One region of the Pantoea sp. NSTU24 genome, then DNA from elsewhere that is predicted to be linked to it. Evidence: predicted binding sites of a transcription regulator. Region 1 holds the regulator's gene; each other region holds the start of a gene.
What was found. Region 1 encodes sigma-54, which starts transcription at its own class of promoters, with help from an activator protein. Its sites were predicted from a motif close to GTTGGCACANNTTTCGCTNT; they were not measured.
Positions count from the first base shown of each region.

Region 2: ACLHDD_RS01020 (gamma-glutamyltransferase family protein) is a predicted target of sigma-54. The motif match lies at 1,505-1,524, and genes of this name have one in related genera.
Region 3: ACLHDD_RS13550 (gamma carbonic anhydrase family protein) is a predicted target of sigma-54. The motif match lies at 1,290-1,309, and genes of this name have one in related genera.

Region 1 is NZ_JBKIWZ010000001.1:3,662,779-3,664,979, reverse strand. Features, by position in the region: gene lptB (LPS export ABC transporter ATP-binding protein) at 1-405, shown strand, start outside; gene rpoN (RNA polymerase factor sigma-54) at 454-1,887, shown strand; gene hpf (ribosome hibernation promoting factor) at 1,909-2,196, shown strand.
Region 2 is NZ_JBKIWZ010000001.1:231,007-233,207, forward strand. Features, by position in the region: gene ACLHDD_RS01020 (gamma-glutamyltransferase family protein) at 1-1,469, opposite strand, end outside; gene hpxU (MurR/RpiR family transcriptional regulator HpxU) at 1,608-2,201, shown strand, end outside.
Region 3 is NZ_JBKIWZ010000001.1:2,847,811-2,850,011, reverse strand. Features, by position in the region: partial or broken gene aroE (shikimate dehydrogenase) at 1-240, shown strand, start outside; gene ACLHDD_RS13555 (DUF1488 domain-containing protein) at 237-494, shown strand; gene ACLHDD_RS13550 (gamma carbonic anhydrase family protein) at 461-1,015, opposite strand; rRNA gene ACLHDD_RS13545 (16S ribosomal RNA) at 1,506-2,201, shown strand, end outside.

The sequences.
Region 1 (2,201 bases):
GATCTGACGGAAGAGCAGCGCCAGGATCGTGCCCGCGAACTGATGGAAGAGTTCCATATTGAGCACCTGCGTGACAGTATGGGCCAGGCGCTGTCAGGCGGGGAACGCCGTCGCGTCGAGATCGCGCGTGCGCTGGCAGCAAATCCTAAATTTATCCTGCTGGATGAGCCCTTTGCCGGTGTTGACCCTATCTCTGTTATCGACATCAAAAAGATTATCGAGCATCTGCGTGACAGTGGCCTGGGCGTGCTGATTACCGACCACAACGTGCGTGAAACCTTAGCGGTCTGTGAGCGCGCTTATATCGTCAGCCAGGGTCACCTTATCGCGCACGGCACTCCGAACGAGATCCTGGCCGATGAGCAAGTGAAGCGGGTTTATTTGGGTGAAGAGTTCAGACTCTGATAAGGTGTCGTTAATACTGATGTTTACCTGGGAACTACCATCCTGTCTATGAAGCAAGGTTTACAACTCAGGTTTAGCCAACAGCTGGCAATGACGCCACAACTGCAGCAGGCCATACGTCTGCTGCAACTCTCTACGCTTGAACTCCAGCAGGAGTTACAGCTTGCACTGGAAAGCAACCCGCTGCTTGAGCAGACCGAACTGCACGAAGAGATTGACGCCCGGGAATCGTCTGAGGCCGAGGCGCTGGATACGCGTGAAGCCCTTGAGCAGAAAGAGATGCCCGATGAACTGCCGCTGGATGCGACCTGGGATGAGATTTACACAGCGGGTACGCCGTCAGGCACCGGTACCGATTATCAGGATGATGAGTTACCAGTTTATCAGGGCGAAACCACCCAGTCTCTGCAGGATTATCTGATGTGGCAGGTCGGGCTGACGCCGTTCAGTGACACCGATCGCGCGATTGCGACCTCTATTGTCGACGCTATTGATAACACCGGGTATCTTACCGTTTCGCTTGATGAGATCCTTGACAGCATTGGCAACGATGAGCTGGAAGTGGATGAAGTGGAAGCGGTGCTGAAACGCATCCAGCGTTTTGATCCGATCGGCGTCGGCGCACGCGATCTGCGTGACTGCCTGCTGGTACAGCTTTCGCAGTATGCGCCTGAAACGCCGATGCTGTCAGAAGCGCGCCTGATTGTCAGTGAACATCTGGATTTGCTGGCTAACCACGATTTTCGCAGTCTGATGCGGGTCACGCGCCTTAAAGAAGAGGTGCTGAAAGAGGCGATGCTGCTGATACAGTCGCTGGACCCGCGTCCGGGTCAGTCGATTAACACCAGTGAACCGGAATATGTCATTCCCGATGTGCTGGTACGCAAGGCGGGCAGCCGCTGGACGGTTGAACTTAATGCCGACAGCGTGCCGCGCCTCAAAATCAATCAGCACTATGCCGCAATGGGTGGCGCTACGCGAAATGAAAGCGACAATCAGTTCATTCGCAGTAATCTGCAGGAAGCGCGCTGGCTGATTAAGAGTCTGGAAAGCCGTAACGATACGCTGCTGAAAGTGACACGCTGTATTGTTGAACAGCAGCAGGCCTTTTTCGAGCAGGGCGAAGAGTTTATGCGCCCGATGGTGCTGGCCGATATCGCCCAGGCCGTTGAGATGCATGAGTCGACCATTTCCCGTGTGACGACGCAGAAGTACCTGCACAGCCCGCGGGGCATTTTCGAACTGAAGTACTTTTTCTCCAGCCACGTCAATACAGAGGGCGGCGGTGAAGCGTCTTCCACAGCGATTCGTGCACTGGTGAAAAAATTAATTTCGGCGGAAAATCCAGCCAAACCCTTGAGCGACAGTAAGCTGACCTCCATGTTATCTGATCAGGGCATTATGGTGGCACGGCGAACCGTCGCCAAATATCGCGAGTCTTTATCCATCCCGCCATCGAACCAGCGTAAACAGCTGGTTTGACAGAAATGAGAAGGAAGACCTATGCAGCTGAACCTGACCGGGCAACACGTTGAAATCACGGAACCATTGCGTGAATTTGTCAGCGGTAAATTTGCCAAACTGGAACACTATTTTGAACATATCAATCAGGTCTATATTGTCCTGAAAGTTGAAAAAGTCACGCAGGTGGCTGACGCAACACTTCACGTGAATGGTGGCGAGCTGCACGCCACATCGGAAGCGGAAGATATGTATGCGGCCGTTGACGGACTGATCGATAAGCTCGCCCGTCAGCTGACCAAACACAAAGACAAACTGAAAAAACACTAACCTTT
Region 2 (2,201 bases), 3.4 Mb from region 1:
TCCACCTCATGTCCCCACTGACGCAGCCGCGAAACGGTTTCGGCGTCAAAGCGGCCTTCCAGTTTCAGCGAGTCGGACGACTGCCCCCAGGTGCGGCCCAGCAGCCAGCGCGGCGCACTTACCGCCTGCTGAAGCGGCAGACCCTGAATCACATGGCGGGTAAAAATCGCCGCCTGGGTCTGCGGCTGCCCGTCGCCGCCCATCGCGCCATACACCAGCGTACGGCCATCTTTCAGCCGCGCGGCGGCGGGATTCAGGGTATGAAACGGCTGCTTGCCGGGCGCCAGCGCCAGCAGATGATCCGGGTCGAGGCTGAATGCAGCGCCCCGGTTCTGCCAGATGATGCCCGTGCCAGGCAGCACCACACCGCTGCCAAACTCGTGGTAAATGCTCTGAATAAAGGAAACAGCCAGCCCGCTGCTGTCCATGACGCCCATCCAGACGGTGTCGCCCGGGCCGCGTCCCTGGCCCCAGGCGGCGGCGTCACCATCCGCAATCTGGCTGGCCAGTGTGGCAAGGTGATCACTGTCGAGCAGCGCCTGCAAATCTTCTTTAACGTGGCGCGGATCGGTGATGTGCTTATCGCGCAGCGCAAAGGCTTTTTTAGTGGCCTCTACGATACGGTGCACCGTCTGTGCGTCATCCGCGTCGGCCATCTCCAGACGGTCGGTAATGCCGAGGATTGCCAGCGATACCATGCCCTGGGTGGGCGGGGTGATATTCCAGATGTCACCTTCGCTGTGGGCGAGATGCAGCGGCGTTGTGCGGCGTGCGCGATGCTGCTGAAGGTCCGCCAGCGTAACTGGCATACCCAGCGTGGCCATCTCATCGGCCATAGCGTGCGCCAGCTCACCACGATAGAAGCTGTCGAGCCCCTGTTCGGTCAGCAGAGAAAGGGTCTGCGCCAGGGCCGGCTGGGTAAAACGGCTGCCTGGCTGCGGCACGTTGCCATCGGGCATAAAAGTGGCGCTGAAGCCAGGCTGATGCTGCAGTTCGTGGCAGAATGTGGTGGTCGCAGCGGTCTGTGACGCCGTGACCGGAATACCGTCGGCGGCGTAGCGGATGGCATCCCGCAGCAGGCGCGCCAGCGGCAGCATCGGGCTGCCCATCTCTGCAGAGATCGCCAGCGCCTCCTGCCAGCCACTGACCGTACCGGCGACGGTCAGCGCCGCTTTCGGCCCGCGATGGGGGATCGTCGGATGATCTGCATAGAAGTCGCAGTGAGCCAGCGCACCGGCTGCGCCGCTGGCGTCGATAGCCACAGGCTCCCCGTTGGGCGGCAGAATCAGCCAGAAGCCGTCACCGCCAAGTCCGTTCATATGCGGATAGACCACGGCGATGGTCGCCGCCGCCGCTACCATCGCCTCAATGGCGTTACCGCCATCACGCAGCACCGCCAGCGCACTTTCACTCGCCAGATGGTGCGGGGTCACCGCCATCCCCTGCGGGGCCATATTGCTCTGAATCATCTTTCACTCGTTCTTCGGGTAACAGAATCCCTGATGAAGCAAGAGCTGTTCCAGTTTTCATCCCGAACGAGGATTGCGGCGATTAACCTGGCGTAAATTGTGCTAGCTTCTGCTGAAACAAAAGTTACAGGACGGGTTATGAAACAGCTTGATGAACGACTCAGAAGTCACTATCCCCAGCTTTCGCCGCAGGAGCAGCGTATTGCCGACTTCGTTTTTGATCACTTCGACGATCTGATCAGCTACAACAGCGCCGAGCTGGCACGGCTTAGCGGCGTGTCGAAAGCCACGGTCAGTCGGCTGTTTAAGCGTCTGGGCTATGAAAAATATAAGGACATGCGCGATGAGTTGCGCATTCTGCGTCAGAGCGGTATGCCACTCACGGATAACCGTGATGCCGTGCAGGGCAACACGCTGCTGGCACGTCATTACAAACAGGAGATGGCTAACCTGACGCAGTGGGTCAACAGCCTGGATGCCCGGCAGTTCAGTGAGGTGGTCGGGCAGATGGCGCAGGCGAAGCGTGTCTTTATCATCGGCATGCGCAACGCCTATCCGGTGGCGTTGCACCTGCGCCAGCAGCTGGTGCAGGCGCGTTCGCAGGTCTTTATCCTGCCGCAGCCGGGCCAGACGCTGGCTGAGGAACTGGTGGATATCACCCCGGAGGATATGGTGGTGGTGGTAGCCTTTCGTCGTCGTCCCCGCATCATCCGGCCACTGATGCAACAGTTA
Region 3 (2,201 bases), 810 kb from region 1:
GGGAAAACCCCTCCTTTACCTGCAGAACTCATCCATTCAGGCATGCGCTGTTATGACATGTTCTATCAAAGCGGGCTGACGCCGTTTCTGCACTGGTGCCAGGCGCACGGTGCGCAGCATCTTGCCGATGGCGCAGGCATGCTGGTTGGCCAGGCCGCCCACGCGTTCTATCTGTGGCACGGTGTGATGCCAGCAATCGCGCCAGTCATTGTTCAGCTTAAACAGGCTATGCAGTCGTGAATCAGGCTATCCAGTTTCCGGATGATGTAACCTATAACGCGGAATGGGACGCTGTTTGTTTCCCGGTGCTGGTCAACGGTATGCGGCTGAACTGTGCTATCGGCGCTACGTCGCTGGTGGCACGTTTTGGTGAAGGGGAGGCGGTGGCGCTATTTCAGCACCACCGCTGGGATCTGGAAGATGAGGCCGAAGCCGCGATAGGTCAGGATCGTATTGACGATCAGGGCTGGATCTGGTTATCGCCAGCCAGATAATCATCTTTCCAGGTAACGTAGTTGTTAGCGGAATAGCGTAAGCCTTCTTTCTCACTCTCATTCAGTGGCCTGATCTGTCTGACCGGGCTCCCCAGATAGAGATAGCCGCTCTCCAGTCTTTTACCCGGCGGCACCAGACTGCCGGCGCCAATCATCACCTCTTCTTCTACTATCACGCCATCAAGCAGAATAGATCCCATACCAACCAGCACGCGATTACCAATGGTACAGCCGTGAAGCATGGCTTTATGTCCGACCGTGACATCCTCGCCAATAATAAGCGGAAAGCCCTGTGGATTAGACGCAGACCTGTGCGTCACATGCAGAACACAGCCGTCCTGAACATTGGTGCGGGCGCCGATGCGAACCTGATTCACATCTCCCCTGATAGCAACCAGCGGCCAGATGCTGACGTCATCCTCCATAATCACATCGCCGACGACGACACTGCTGGGATCCACCATGACGCGCTGACCGGTTTGCGGAAAAAGATGCTTATAGGGACGTAGAGCGGAACTCATTATGTTCTCCTTTATCATGTTTTCAGCTCAGCCTGATGCGATTTCAACCAGCTGACAAGCCAATTCTTGCCTGGATCGCTGGCGATCTCATCAATCTGGATCATTTATAACCATTCAGAAAAAAGATCTAAAAAAAGGGTTGTGCTCTGAAACGGGATCCCTATAATGCGCCTCCATCAACACGGCACACCGGCAACGGGAAGCGTGCTGAGAGGTTCAGGAGACTGACCCGCCGGAGAAAAACTTCTGAAAAAGAGGTTGACTCTGAAGGAGGAAAGCGTAATATACGCCACCTCGCGACAGGACGCTAACGCACTGTTCGCGCTGCTCTTTAACAATTTATCAGACAATCTGTGTGGGCACTCGCAGGATTGATATCAGCGTCTCCGGACGCAAAAAATATCAAGTCTCACGAGTGAACACATAATGACATTCATTATGACGTTTTACAGATGAGCATCGCTGCACTGGTTGCAGCAAATCAAACTTTAAATTGAAGAGTTTGATCATGGCTCAGATTGAACGCTGGCGGCAGGCCTAACACATGCAAGTCGGACGGTAGCACAGAGGAGCTTGCTCCTTGGGTGACGAGTGGCGGACGGGTGAGTAATGTCTGGGGATCTGCCCGATAGAGGGGGATAACCACTGGAAACGGTGGCTAATACCGCATAACGTCGCAAGACCAAAGAGGGGGACCTTCGGGCCTCTCACTATCGGATGAACCCAGATGGGATTAGCTAGTAGGCGGGGTAATGGCCCACCTAGGCGACGATCCCTAGCTGGTCTGAGAGGATGACCAGCCACACTGGAACTGAGACACGGTCCAGACTCCTACGGGAGGCAGCAGTGGGGAATATTGCACAATGGGCGCAAGCCTGATGCAGCCATGCCGCGTGTATGAAGAAGGCCTTCGGGTTGTAAAGTACTTTCAGCGGGGAGGAAGGCGGTGCGGTTAATAACCGCGCCGATTGACGTTACCCGCAGAAGAAGCACCGGCTAACTCCGTGCCAGCAGCCGCGGTAATACGGAGGGTGCAAGCGTTAATCGGAATTACTGGGCGTAAAGCGCACGCAGGCGGTCTGTTAAGTCAGATGTGAAATCCCCGGGCTTAACCTGGGAACTGCATTTGAAACTGGCAGGCTTGAGTCTCGTAGAGGGGGGTAGAATTCCAGGTGTAGCGGTGAAA